2 regions of the Brevibacillus sp. MER 51 genome follow, and region 2 is predicted to be linked to the other one. Evidence: a T-box and tRNA genes for the amino acid it is inferred to sense, from the RefSeq annotation. Region 2 holds a T-box; the other holds one or more tRNA genes.
What was found. A T-box is a leader RNA that pairs with one kind of tRNA and senses whether it is charged. The one in region 2 lies ahead of M3630_RS05800 (valine--tRNA ligase), so its partner is inferred to be a tRNA-Val.
Positions count from the first base shown of each region.

Region 1: it encodes a tRNA-Val, which carries the amino acid that the T-box ahead of M3630_RS05800 (valine--tRNA ligase) is inferred to sense. The anticodon was not compared.

Region 1 is NZ_JAMAUS010000005.1:355,164-362,037, forward strand. Features, by position in the region: gene M3630_RS13885 (DinB family protein) at 1-417, shown strand, start outside; gene M3630_RS13890 (glyoxalase superfamily protein) at 414-782, shown strand; tRNA gene M3630_RS13895 (tRNA-His) at 868-943, opposite strand; tRNA gene M3630_RS13900 (tRNA-Leu) at 961-1,047, opposite strand; tRNA gene M3630_RS13905 (tRNA-Val) at 1,057-1,132, opposite strand; tRNA gene M3630_RS13910 (tRNA-Glu) at 1,171-1,244, opposite strand; tRNA gene M3630_RS13915 (tRNA-Ser) at 1,253-1,345, opposite strand; gene thiM (hydroxyethylthiazole kinase) at 2,130-2,990, opposite strand; gene M3630_RS13930 (hypothetical protein) at 2,956-3,498, opposite strand; gene M3630_RS13935 (RtcB family protein) at 3,779-5,215, opposite strand; gene M3630_RS13940 (helix-turn-helix transcriptional regulator) at 5,399-6,694, shown strand; gene M3630_RS13945 (WYL domain-containing protein) at 6,681-6,874, shown strand, end outside.
Region 2 is NZ_JAMAUS010000002.1:290,702-297,575, forward strand. Features, by position in the region: gene M3630_RS05800 (valine--tRNA ligase) at 1-1,846, opposite strand, end outside; T-box leader at 1,904-2,145, opposite strand; gene M3630_RS05805 (STAS domain-containing protein) at 2,204-2,530, opposite strand; gene M3630_RS05810 (ATP-binding protein) at 2,638-3,876, opposite strand; gene M3630_RS05815 (PP2C family protein-serine/threonine phosphatase) at 3,904-5,106, opposite strand; gene M3630_RS05820 (hypothetical protein) at 5,357-5,539, shown strand; gene M3630_RS05825 (protein kinase family protein) at 5,579-6,574, opposite strand; gene M3630_RS05830 (phosphotransferase) at 6,561-6,874, opposite strand, start outside.

The sequences.
Region 1 (6,874 bases), on a different contig from region 2:
CAGGAGACGTTAAAAGCAATCGATGGTTTGACAAATGAAGATGCGAACATCATTCCTGATGGTTTCTCCAACAATATCTTGTGGAATCTGGGGCACATTTATCTCGATCAGTATTTATGGATCGCGCACCTTACAAAAGAAACGATCCCGCTCCCCCCTGGCTTCAAGGAATGGTTTAACTTCGGGACCAAGCCTGCTGACTGGAAAACACCGCCGCCGAATCTCGAAACGCTCGTTTCCTTATTACAAGAACAACCTCAGAAGATACAGGCTGCTTACAAGGACCGATTAGACGAAGAGTTTCCCGCAACAGAATCCGGCATGCATACGATTGCGCAAGTGCTAGTACGAACGATTTTTCACGAAGGGATGCACCTCGCCTCCCTCAATACAATCCGGAGGTTTCTAGGCAAATGACTCAGACTATAACGCCGATTTTTCGCATGTTTGACATTGAGAAGGCAAGAGAGTTTTATGTGGATTTTCTAGGTTTTCAGATTGATTGGGAGCATCGTTACGAGGATCATTTTCCTTTATACATGCAAATTTCCTCTCCATCGTGCACGATTCATCTATCCGAGCATCACGGAGATGCTTGTCCTGGCTCAGCGATTCGCGTACAGGTGGAAAACATTGAGCTTTTCCATCAGTCCCTGTTGCGTCAAGGATACAAGTACGCTTGTCCTGATTTAGAGGAGACGCCGTGGGAAACGCGTGAAGTGAGCGTGACCGATCCTTTTGGCAATCGCCTTCACTTTTATCAGCCTGTCGATCACTCGTAAACAAATACAAAGAAAGCCCAGCGACAGTTCCTTTACAGGAGCCACCGCTGGGCTAATTTCATTTAACATTTTGAACATAAATAGATGGGGCGATCGATGGGACTTGAACCCACGAATGCCGGAGCCACAATCCGGTGCGTTAACCCCTTCGCCACGACCGCCATATATAGGGTTTGCTTGGTGCGGTCGAGAGGACTTGAACCTCCACGGTGTTGCCACCACTAGAACCTGAATCTAGCGCGTCTGCCAATTCCGCCACGACCGCATATAAAAATGGTGGAGGCTGACGGGATCGAACCGCCGACCCTCTGCTTGTAAGGCAGATGCTCTCCCAGCTGAGCTAAGCCTCCACAATCCCCCGCTATTTCATTGGGGGCGTTTTGCTAGGTGACCCGTAGGGGATTCGAACCCCTGTATGACAGCGTGAAAGGCTGCTGTGTTAAACCGCTTCACCAACGGGCCAAGTATCATGGCGGATGGAGTGGGATTTGAACCCACGAGACGGTTCGACACCGCCTACACGATTTCCAATCGTGCTCCTTCGGCCGCTCGGACATCCATCCATCGAGCCTGCAAACGTTCGCTTCGGCAAGAATTAATCTATCATATTCACAACATGATTTCAAGTGATATTTTGAAAGTTTACGAAAAAAGGGAGATTGCCTAAAGCAACTTCACTTCCGGTTCAATATGATACAAGTAGTATTCCTTTACAAGACGGAGTGATGTCAGTTGTCAAAAAGAAAGCGCCGTTCAGTAGGCTTCCCCTGTTTGTACGGAAACTGGTGCGGGCCTGGATGCTCCGGGCCGGCTGCGCCGATTGATGATGTCGACAGATGCTGCAAGAGGCATGATTATTGCTATCAAAAGCACGGTTATTTTTCTTGTCACTGTGATCAGGAGCTCGTACGGTGCCTTCGAAATAAAGTAAATAGCTCAACGGAAAAAGGGAGAATGGCCGGACTCATCTCGAACTTTTTCTCTCGAACAGGGTGCTTTCCCAGCAATCCACGCTAGTTTTTTCTGAATCGTTCTCCTTGCCAGTTTTCATCCAAAAAACGGTAACAACTTGGACATAAATCAGTCATAATTCCCTTGTTTTTCCTTGTATTTTTTTGGTACTCTATTGAATGTCCAAGGAGGGTACACAGCGTGGAATTGCACATACGAACAGACGCCAGTGTGGCGCTGACGTTAAAGAGAGAAATTATTTGTCATGGTATTTCCCGTTTTTATGTCCGTCCATACGATGATGATCACGTTGAATTTATATTCCTAGCACTTTCAGAGCACCAGAAGAAGCTGCTGTCTTATTCACTACGAAATTACAGCTACTGCCTAACATATCTAGCTTAATCGTTCTACGGTCATTTTCCTCCCCTTTTTTAAAGGGGAATTTTTATTCCCTTTTTCGATATATCCAAAACGGCGAACATCGTCTGTGGTCAAGTTATACAAGGCATTCAAAAATTCGATTTGGAAACTTCCTGGCCCTACTCCTGCTGCTTTCTCGGCTGCCAACTGAGCAGCAACACCGTAGCATACCAATGCCGCAGCTCCTCCGATCAGCTTGTCATTTGAAATGGCTGCAAACGCTCCCATAACAGCCGTTAACAAACAACCTGTTCCGGTCACCTTCGTTAAGATGGGATGACCATTATGGATCGAATAAGTCGTTTCTCCGTCCGAAATCACGTCGACCTTGCCCGTAATCGCTACGATTGTCCCCAGCTTTTTCGCTGCTGCTCTCGCTAGGTTCTCGACATCTCCGCCTGCTTCCTTCGCATCTACACCTTTAATCTCCCAGCGTTCCCCTACGACATTGGCAATCTCGGCAGCATTTCCTCTAATCAAGGCTAGGTTGAGTTCCTGCGCAAGACGTTGACTTGTCTCGGTTCGATACGATGTTGCTCCCGCTCCCACCGGATCAAACAAAACAGGCACGCCATGCTGGTTCGCGGATTTTCCTGCGATCAACATCGCTTCGATCTCATGCTCATTCAACGTCCCTATATTCAATACAAGAGCTCCGGCAATCCTTGCCATGTCTGCCACCTCTTGTTTGGCGTACGCCATGACAGGTGACGCACCAAGAGCTAACAAACCGTTCGCTGTAAAGTTCGTGACAACTACGTTCGTTATGTTATGAACGAGTGGATTTTCCTCGCGCACTTTAGTTAGTAATTGCCCGATTGTCTCCAGAATCATGATCGTTACCCCTTTCCTCTTGAACAGCGAATCGTGGAATCATCTTGTATACCTCGATGACTTCTCCTAATATAGAATGCTCTTGCATGACGCCAATGATGATATACGCTTGCTTTAAGATGGGTAATTCGTGCATGTTAGCTACAATTTTCCACACTTTCCCATCCTCATCCGTCACGCTGGCACTGAAGGAGACTCTTCCCGCCCCTTCTTTCAAGATATCCACGGCATCAAGGACTCCGCATATTTTCATCCGATCATCTGGATGCATGATTCGGTTTTCCTCGACCCATTTTAGCTTCATTTCTTCTACCTTTAGTGTTTTCCATCGATCAAGGAACTCCCAATCTTTGGAATGCGGAAATATATGCTTCGTTTGCTCAAGGAAGGTGTTGTACTCTCCGTGTAGCTGATCTACATAATCATCTACATCCTCAGAAATCACGCGAATTGAATCTTCTCCGCATGTACGGATGTGGTGAGCCAGGTATTTGAAGGACTCGATCATGTCAAAGTTTCCCCAGCCCCAGGCCTGTTCGCCGAAAACTCCCCCCCGGGTTCGGCATTTTAGGCAGGTGAAGTAATAGTATGTAGGCATATCTGTTCCCCTATCTCCCCTATTTTGTCTCTCTTTTGGTATCGGTTGAGGAAGCGATGCAATTTATGTTACATTCGAACCTATTTTTTGAAACTTCTCAGCAATTTGTTCACAATTTAACTTCTGTAATTTAGTGTAAGTTAAATTGCAAAAGGTGGCTCCCTCAAAATTTTCAGGAAGCCACTCTTCATTATACTCCTTTTATGGCAATAAGAGGGTTACATTTTGCTACGACAGATGCAAGATTTGCTCCCACTACCGAATCGATGATTTGATCCACATCTTTATAGGCTTGCGGGCATTCATCAAGGATGGAAGCAAGCGAACGGTGATTCACCATGATCTCGTCTTCCTGTCCCACGCGCATTGCCTGCTCAAATTGATCGATGGTCACGAGCTCCTTGGTTGCTTTGCGAGAACGAACACGCCCAGCACCATGACAGATCGAATAAAAGTTTTTCGCACCGGCCTCCGATCCAACCATGATATAGGACGATGTTCCCATAGAACCGGGGATCAAAGCTGGATGTCCGGTTTCGCGATAAGCCTTCGGATTTTGGAAATGGCCTGCTGGCAACGCCTTCGTCGCTCCTTTGCGGTGGACGAGCATCGGTGTGTTGCGATGGAATTCTTTCAAGGCGTAATTATGCATCAGATCATACAGGACAGGTGTACGCATCTCACTACCAAAAACATCCCGAAATGCCTGCTCTACTGAAAATCCGATCATATGCCGATTCGTTACTGCAAAGTTCAGCGCGGAGTACATCAAATTCAAATACTGTTGCCCTTCCTCGCTTTGGATCGGAGCATATACCAGGCTCGGCTCAGGATTATGAATCCCCCATTTGTACATGGCTTCCTTGAAGCTTTTGGTATAATCCCGCCCGAGCATAGCCCCCCACGCACGCGAACCGGAATGAATCATGATGACGACCTGGCCGTCGAACAGTCCCCACGCTTTGGCAATCTCCCTGTTCTCCTCCGCGATCTCGATATGCTGGATTTCAATAAAGTGGTTACCGCCCCCCAATGTCCCCAACTGGCCCCACGCACGACTCCAAGATTTTTGCGGTATTTGCTCCAGGAAGGAATGGTCGAATTCAAATGTGTACTTTTCCACATGCGAGAAAGAACGGCTTAAAGTGTCGGGTGCTGCTTCTGTATCCGGAATATAGTTGCTCGGCAGCCCTTTTAAACCATGCTTCACCACTTCCTCCAAGCGAATATCCGTAAAATGCGTATGACCCCGCTCGTTTGTCGGGACGTACGCTTCGATCGCTTCGATCAATGCACGTTTTAGGCTCTTGTCTTTGAGGTCATCTCGATGCAACGGAGTCAGATGTACACGCATTCCACATCCAATGTCTGATCCGACGATGGAAGGCGAGACAAATCCATCGGCAAGATTCCAAACGGCTGTCGTCCCAATGCAGGTCCCAACGCCTACATGCGCATCGGGGGTATACGAAAAATAAACATTTCGCGGAATCCGCAAATTATTGTCTGCCATTTGATATACGCGTTCACCGAAGCTCGCAAAGACTTCGTCATTCGCAAAAACGTGCACTTCTCCATGCTCCAGCTTCACTTCACGATGGTTGTTTCCATGCAAAATTGTTTTCATTATCCAATTCTCCTGTCTCTCACAGCCTGCGCTGTTTTTCATACCCTTATTTTCCATCCGCGCATCTGGTTTGAACATGGTAAAAGTATTACGAATCTCTTTTTCTCATTGACTTCTCTTCCGCCTCTTCGTAATATGAGGACTAATTTGGAAATAAATGACGAATGAATAAGGATGAATGTAATGGCACGCGAAAGCTTTGACAAAGAGCTGCAATTGCTCCGTCTCCTGTTTTTGACCGCTGGTGCCTACAATCGGCAACAGTTAGCCGAGCGGCTCGGGATTTCCGTACATACGCTTGATAAAACGCTAAAAAAGCTGAAGGACATCCAATCGACCTTTTATCAGCATGTCGGGGATGAGGAGAAAAAAGAGTATTATGCACAGCTTCGTTACAACTATTTTGAGGTGACGGACAATTTCTTGATGTTTTTGTACCATGCGAAATCATTGAAGGATTCGGAAGTAGAACGACTGTCGCACATCTTGGAAAAGCTCAAGCAACAGCCTCTTTCCATTAAAGATTTGCTGGATACGTTTGTGGATACAGAGCCCGATGAAAAAACGATTCGTCAGGACATGAAATACCTCGAAGAAATTGGCGTGATAAAAAATGTGAGTGAGGTCAGGCCGTACATCTATCAATTCGACGGTGAGCTACTGGACTCGCTGACGGACGACGAGTTGTTGGATCTGTATGATTTCATCGACTTCATGGCCAATACACAACTTCCGGCTGTCCCTGGTTATCTTCTGCAAGAAAAAGTGAAGCGTTATCTCAAACATCGCTTGAAGCTAACCGATGCATCTGCGTTTTTGTACAAATATCATTTCGTCTCACGCATTCTCGATGAATATCAAGCTTTGCTTCTCACCGAAGCCATTCGTCAGCGAAAAATCGTTGAATTTCACTACTACACACCCAAACGCCGGAAGTTTTACGATTCCCAGAATACGAATCCGGCTTTCCAACGAGACACATCCGGGCGACATCAAAAAGTCATTCCACTCCGGGTTATTTTTGATCATCAATACGGCAGATGGTACTTGCTGGCCCAAGGATGCGGCAATGGTCCGCTGCGCAAATACCGCGTGGAAGGTATGACCAAGCTCGTAACAGGCAAATCCGTTACGCCGGAAATCTTCTCTTCCTTGCAAGCTAGTGCGGATGAGCGTATTGCCAACAGTTGGCTAATTGATACAGGAAAACTCGTAACCGTACGCCTGCGCTTTTTTCAGCCTCGCGACACGCCTCATTCCTTTATCCAAGAGCGAGTGGAGGCACAGGGGCAATGGGGGATTGTGACAGAAGAATCACGGGAGAGCTTTGTGTACGAGATAAACGTAAACAGCACGATGGAAATTACACCGTGGATTCGCAGCTTCGGTTCAAGCGTCGAAGTTCTTGAACCGCTGTTTCTTCGCAAGCAATTCCAAAAAGAATGGGAGGAGCTGCTCGCCTACTATGAATCTGTTTGATAAGATACATAATTACCAACTGGTGACACGGCTGGATGAAGCGGGTGTTTATCCGATAACCTCACACGAAAAAGCGTGGCTCGCCCTGATGCTGGAGAATCCATCTGCGGCAGAAATTTTCGAGCCCGCTACACTCGAAAAGCTTCACCGTTTGACACATCTGCCTGATAATAAATGGAC
Region 2 (6,874 bases):
GTGTAGTCAGCTCACCGCTCAAATCGATTTCCTCGTATTTGAAGTCAGCCAGGTTCATCAGGGCAAAACGGGACGCATTCCAAATCTTGTTCGCGAAGTTGCGGTTTGCCTCCACCTTTTCCCAATAGAAGCGTTGGTCATTCCCTGGGGAGTTTCCGGTCGCCAGTGTGTATCGCAGCGCATCTGCTCCGTACTTCTCGATCACTTCCATCGGATCGACACCGTTACCGAGTGATTTGGACATTTTGCGGCCCTCGGAGTCGCGAATAATGCCGTGGATCAAGACAGACTCAAACGGACTTTTCCCGGTAAACTCAAGACCTGAGAACATCATGCGAGCAACCCAGAAGAAGATGATATCGTAGCCTGTTACCAGGACATTCGTTGGGTAGAAGTATTTCATGTCCTCGGATTCTTCCGGCCAGCCCAGTGTCGAGAACGGCCATAGACCAGAGGAGAACCATGTATCGAGAACGTCGTTGTCCTGCTCCAGCTTGTGGCTGTGGCAGCTAGGGCACTCAGTCACATCTGTGCGAGATACAATCGTTTCGTTGCAATCTCCGCAATACCATGCAGGAATTCGGTGACCCCACCAAAGCTGACGGGAGATGCACCAGTCGCGGATGTTTTCAATCCAACGCAGGTAGTTTGTCTTGAAGCGCTCCGGGACAAATTTCACACTCTCAGGGCTGTTTGCATTAGCCAGTGCTTCGTCAGCCAAAGGCTGCATTTTTACGAACCATTGGGTAGAAAGATATGGTTCTACGACTGCATCACTGCGCTCACTATGTCCAACCTGATGAATATGCTCTTCAACCTTGAACATAACACCTTGCTCAGTCAAGTCCTTGATGATTTGCTTACGGCAAGCAAAGCGATCCAAGCCTTTGTAGATACCTGCCAGATCGTTCATCGTGCCCGTCTCATCCATGACAACGATTTGTGGCAACTGATGACGAAGACCCAATTCAAAGTCATTCGGATCGTGTGCTGGCGTAATTTTTACAGCGCCAGAACCAAACTCAGGATCAACGTAGTCATCGGCTACGATTGGAATTTCGCGTCCTACGATTGGCAAAATCACGGTTTTTCCGATCATGTCTTTATAACGCTCATCTTCCGGATGTACCGCTACAGCCGTATCACCGAGCATCGTTTCAGGACGGGTTGTAGCTACTTCGATATAACCAGTGCCATCTGCCAATGGGTAACGCATGTGATGCAGCGCACCTTTTACTTCCTTGTAGATTACTTCAATATCGGACAGAGCCGTGCGAGCAGCAGGGTCCCAGTTAATGATGCGGTTGCCGCGATAGATCAAGCCTTTTTCATACAGGCGAACAAATACTTCGCGTACAGCTTGGGACAAGCCCTCATCCATGGTAAAACGCTCGCGCGAGTAATCCAGGGCAAGACCGAGCTTTTCCCATTGCTCACGAATATGCGAAGCGTAAATGTGCTTCCACTCCCATACCTTTTCCACGAATTTTTCGCGGCCCAGATCATGGCGAGAGATGCCTTCTTCACGCAAGGTAGCTTCTACCCGCGCTTGGGTTGCGATACCGGCGTGGTCCATACCTGGCAAGAACAAGGCACTGTAGCCTTGCATACGTTTGGTACGGGTAATAATATCTTGCAAAGTTGTATCCAGCGCGTGGCCCAGGTGCAATTTACCCGTTACGTTCGGCGGTGGAATAACAATTGTAAACGGGCGTTTATTCGGATCACGTTCTGCCTTGAAAAATTGTTTTTCAATCCAATACGGATACCATTTGTTTTCTGCTGCTTTTGGATCATAGTTTTTCGGCAGCAATTGGTCGATGTCGGTTGTTGGCTGTGTAGACATGTACGACTCCTCCTATTCGCATAACTTGCTTTGCAAAAAATAAAAAAACCCTTCATCGCAAAGGACGAAAGGATTATTTTCGCGGTACCACCTTTGTTAACACACGATAAACGTCATGCTTATGGCGTGTTCACTCTGACAAGATAACGGTTGCGAACCGGTCTCGGCTAGGCCCATGCTTTCACCGAAAAAACTCCTGGGCGACCTTCAGCCATTCATGACCTTAGAGAATCTCGCAGCATCTGATTCTCCTCTCTGCCAAGGCGTCCTGACTTACTCTTCCCACTCATCGTTCATATCGTATGTAGTTGTCTTATTATTAGCTTTCACTATTATATACAATCACGCTGTTTGGCGTCAAACCCGGGTTTCGCCCACTTTTCCAACTGCAATGCCCAGTGCTTCGGTAAAACCGAGAACGCCCAAAATATCGAGAATTTCTTCTCGGACATTGACGATTTCTACCTGTTTGCCCATGGCCAATAGTTCTTTCGTGGTAAAAAACAGGCTTCCAATACCGGAAGAATCTACAAAGGAGACACCTTGAAAATCGACGGTAACGGATTGATTTCGCCCTCCATACTGCTGGAGCAATTCACCTACTCGATCTCCTACAGCCATGTCCAACTCTCCGACGAAAAACAATGTAGCTTGTCCGTTCGCCTCTGTTGCGCGGTAGTCCATGCTCAAACTCCTCTCAATAGGTATCGGTACACCCAATCTGCTCGTCCTTTTACTATATTACCCATTTTCATTCACTTGCAAACATTTGGCTTTTTGGAAATCGTTGCTTAACGCGGAAGGATACATTCTAAAATAAGCTTTGTTCCTGCCAGCGAGCTACTCAAATATACACGATCACAATATTGAAGGATCACGTGAAAACCGGCCCCAAGGGAGTGACGTGTAGAAAATCCTTGCTGTAGGGTAGCTCGCGGAATATCCTCGAGCAAAATTCCTTGTCCTTCATCATGGATCACAGCCCGGCACATCTGCCTGTCATTCGATAAGTATAACGTGACCACACCGCCATTTCCGTGCTTCAACGTATTGGAAGCAGCTTCGTTGACCGCAACGAGAAACTGCAGCAATCGCTTATCAGAAATTCCTTGTGGTTCCAAAGCCTGCTTGAATAATTTTCGCAGTTCTGCAAGCTGCTCCGGTAAACGGATATCGATCGCCAAGAGCTTATGCCCTTCCCGAAGCAAGAAAAATAATTCTTCATCACTAAGCAACAACAGCTTACCTTCTGTGACCACACCCAGAATATCCCTGTAGATCTCCCATTCCCGTCTTTTGCTTTTTCGCTCTTCTGCAATGACGGCGGTGACATCAATCAAAGCGATTCCACAGGTCCGATCTGGCAAGACAGATGTGTATAATTCGAACACCTTTGTACCATCCGAGGTGACAATTTGCTCCCTCACAGGTCCGCCCATTCCCGCTGCCTCTTCGACCAGACGTTGCATTTCTCGCTCGACTTCCAAACTCGCACGAACGTCACCCAGTGGACACACTTTCCCTTCATCGTAAAGATAGAGGAAAACGGTCTCGATCTGACGCAGTATCGATAACTTTTGAATCTCTTGTTTGATTAATCGCCCCCGCTCGTCGTCTCGATCCTTCCAATGTAACAAGACGTCTGTAGGGTCCAATTCGCCACTCATGTGCCACGTGTGAAATTCTTCCAGGAGCAAACGCTCCAGAACATCTTCCCGTCGCAAAACTTTTTCGATGTCGATAATATAGTAAGGATCACCTGCTATACCACGCAATCCGCTACCGATAATTCGGAAATCATAGGCGAGCTCTATTTCTATGCGTCCGTGCAAATCATGATCAGAACTGCTTAACCCAATGGTCGTCCGACTCACTGCTACCAGCTTCGCCTGGAACGATTCCATCGTTGCTAGGTTCGTCACCTTTACAGTGCGGGGCGGAACAACTTTGTTTGCTGCACCGCCAGAACGTAGCGCGACAAGGCAATTATCACAAGTGGGATTGTCCGGACAACGCTCACACAAAATCACAGTTCATCCTCCTATTCACTGACGCAACTACACGAGGGCTATACTCTCTTCAGGCTCAAATTGAAGAATCAACACAGAAATATCATCCGTTTGTTGTCGCTGCTGTGTTATCTCCATTAAGTAGGCCTCAACTCGATTCATCAAGTCCTGCTTACTGTCACCAGGCATCTTTAATAAGGAGGTTAGTTCTTCAAGCCAATGCCTGCTGCCTCGAATCACTTCTTTTCTCCCTGTATCCAGCAAGCCATCTGTGTAGAGTAATAGCATGCCCTCTTCTTCTAAGGGTACCTCCTCCATTTGGTACGTGCTATCGGGCAAAAGCCCTAGGCCGACCCCGCCCTTGCTAGTTAAAATGGTTTGATTCGACCTGGACAAATAAAAAGGCTGCGGATGCCCTGCTCTGCTAAATCGAATTTTGTGTTCCACTTCATCATAGACTGCGACCAGCATCGTAATGTAAGAACGGGTTTTCACCAAATCTGCATAAAGCAACTGATTGAGTCTTTCCAAAATCTCGTCCGGCAGATAGCTGGACTGCAAAACCTGTCGTACGGCAATCCTAATCCCCGTTGCCCAAATACTGGCCAAAAAACCGTGCCCAGACACATCCGCTATGATAAAACAGGTGTAGCGATCATTGATTTGTCTATAGTCGATGTAATCTCCGCCTACATAATCAACTGGTACGTAAACCGTTCTTGTTCGCAAACTGGTCAACTGCAATTCCTCTGTCGGAATCAGCATCGACTGCATTCGTCTAGCCAGCTTCATCTCCATCTCGATTTCTCGCTGTCCTGATGACTGGTCCTGTTGACATCTGAGGATCAACGCCCGAATGTTTACGAGGAGCAGTCCATAAAAAGATTTCTCCAGTTCCTTTAGATCACGGTCGTTGACGTTACTCTGGGCGAACAAGCGGACATAACGCGGTGTTTGAGCGGTGTCACACTGTTCCGAGACAACTATACGCTCCTCTACTTCGCACTGCGCTATTGCGCTCTCTTTGTTCCCACGCTCGATTCGAAAATAGACAGCACCTAGCGCCGATTCAAACGTGATCGACAGGAAGCAAGGCTTGTCCATTTTCACGAACCACGTATCGACCAACTCTTCTATAAATGGCATGAGACTCTCGTAATTGACCTGGCGCTTGCTTTGCTCATTGCTGGTCAATACCAGATACTCGTAGTTCTGTTTCAATTCCATTAGTTTGACCAATTGATGATTCATCCCCGAGCCACTCCCATACACACTTTAGCATAATTCTTTCTTTCGGGAATTGCGAAAAGGGTTTTGGCAATTTTCAAAAACATTGTGATCACCTTTATTCGTTTCGTCCTAGCCTTCATGCCCTACACCTTCCCTTTTCGGGCACTATTCAAACCACTATCTACTTTCCATGAAAATGTTTTAGGCGTTTGCTCAAGGTTGTAGACACTGTCCAAAGTCACCGCGCATATGCTGGAATGAGGTGATTGTGATGAATTTTCGTTGGAAGTATAACCCCACGTATTTACGGATCAAATACGGTTGCAAACAGGTGCTCTTTCCGCTGTTGGTTTTTCAGTTTATTCGAACGGTTGTGTTTCCTACCTCTTTTGATGTCATCCTTCTCGGTTTGTTAGCCATGCTCTATGTTGCCATCTCTCTTGAATGGTTATAAAAAAGAAAAACAACGCCCCACGCGGTGAGACGTTGCTCGCTAAAAGGCTTGCTGGACCCAACGATGCAGGCGCATCAGGCGGTCCATATCTTTTTCAAAACGTTGGACAGCGTAAAGCTCACTCCACTCGCGAGGATGATGGTAATAAATATCCAAGTCCCTCATGATCCTCTCCGGATAGGACAAAAACGAAGCCATCAGTTCAATTTCTTCCGGTTCCAGCGGAAATATTTCGGCGTAGCGATGAAATAGTTGAGAAGCTCCAGCCTCATCCCCCGCCATTTGAAAATAAGTACGATAAAACAGCGTCAAATCGCGTACTGGTGTATCAAAACTGGCACGATCAAAATTAAGCAACCGTCCTTTTCCCGATCGATCCGGCACAACATGCTCTGGATTCGGGTTGCCATGGATTAACGATAAGCGAAAATGAGCATGTGTCTCATGACGTTCTCGCCAATCGGTCAATAAGTCTGTAGCTGTTTGAGCCATTTCCTCAATAAACTCCTTGTTTGCCAGAAACACCAGATCAAAAGGGGAAGGGTATTTGCGTTCCTGCGCAAGAGTTGCCGCCTTATTCATTTGGTCTTGCCAATATTGCCAACGGTTTAGCAAGGAGTCCACAAGCGGCTCTACCTGTCTCGGGTCATCGTAGCGATAGTTTTGCGTCAAATGATGAAGCTCAGCCAAACGTTCCAAGGCGGGGGTCGCCCAAGACAAGGGCTGCTCGGCCCATTCCTCACTTCCTGGCTGCCAGGGGGTTACGTAAAAGGCAGTATTCCCCTGTTGAACAAAAGGATCATCGTATTTCGTGTACGTAAACGGAACGGCCCCATCCCATCCGCGGTGCTGCAATTGGCGAAGCATATCGCTGACGAAAACCAGACGTTGAACGGGTATTTGCGCTCGTTTGCATACGAAGGAGCCGTAGGGAGTCGTCGCCTTAAATACATTTGGCTCCTTTAAAACGTCAATGCTCTGGGCATACATGTCATACTCTTTAAACAAAGGAGCAACGTCATCATACCGACTCATAGACTCCCTCCCTCCTCGAACGCTCGGCTCGCTCTGCAATATGCCGAAGCAGCAAGTCAACAGATTGTTGACTCTGCAAGGCGTGCTCAATACCAGCGATCGACGCTTCTTGATCCAGCGAAACGCGTTTCACGTAAGATTCGATACTTCTGTACACTTCACGAGGACGAGCCATAAAGGCGAGAATCAACGAATAGTTTCCATAGGTAAGTGGCTTGATTTCTTCATAGCCGTCAAAAAAAGCGTCAATCTGCTTCAGATCCTTATGGGTTAAAAAATGATCGCGTAAAAAGGTGGCAA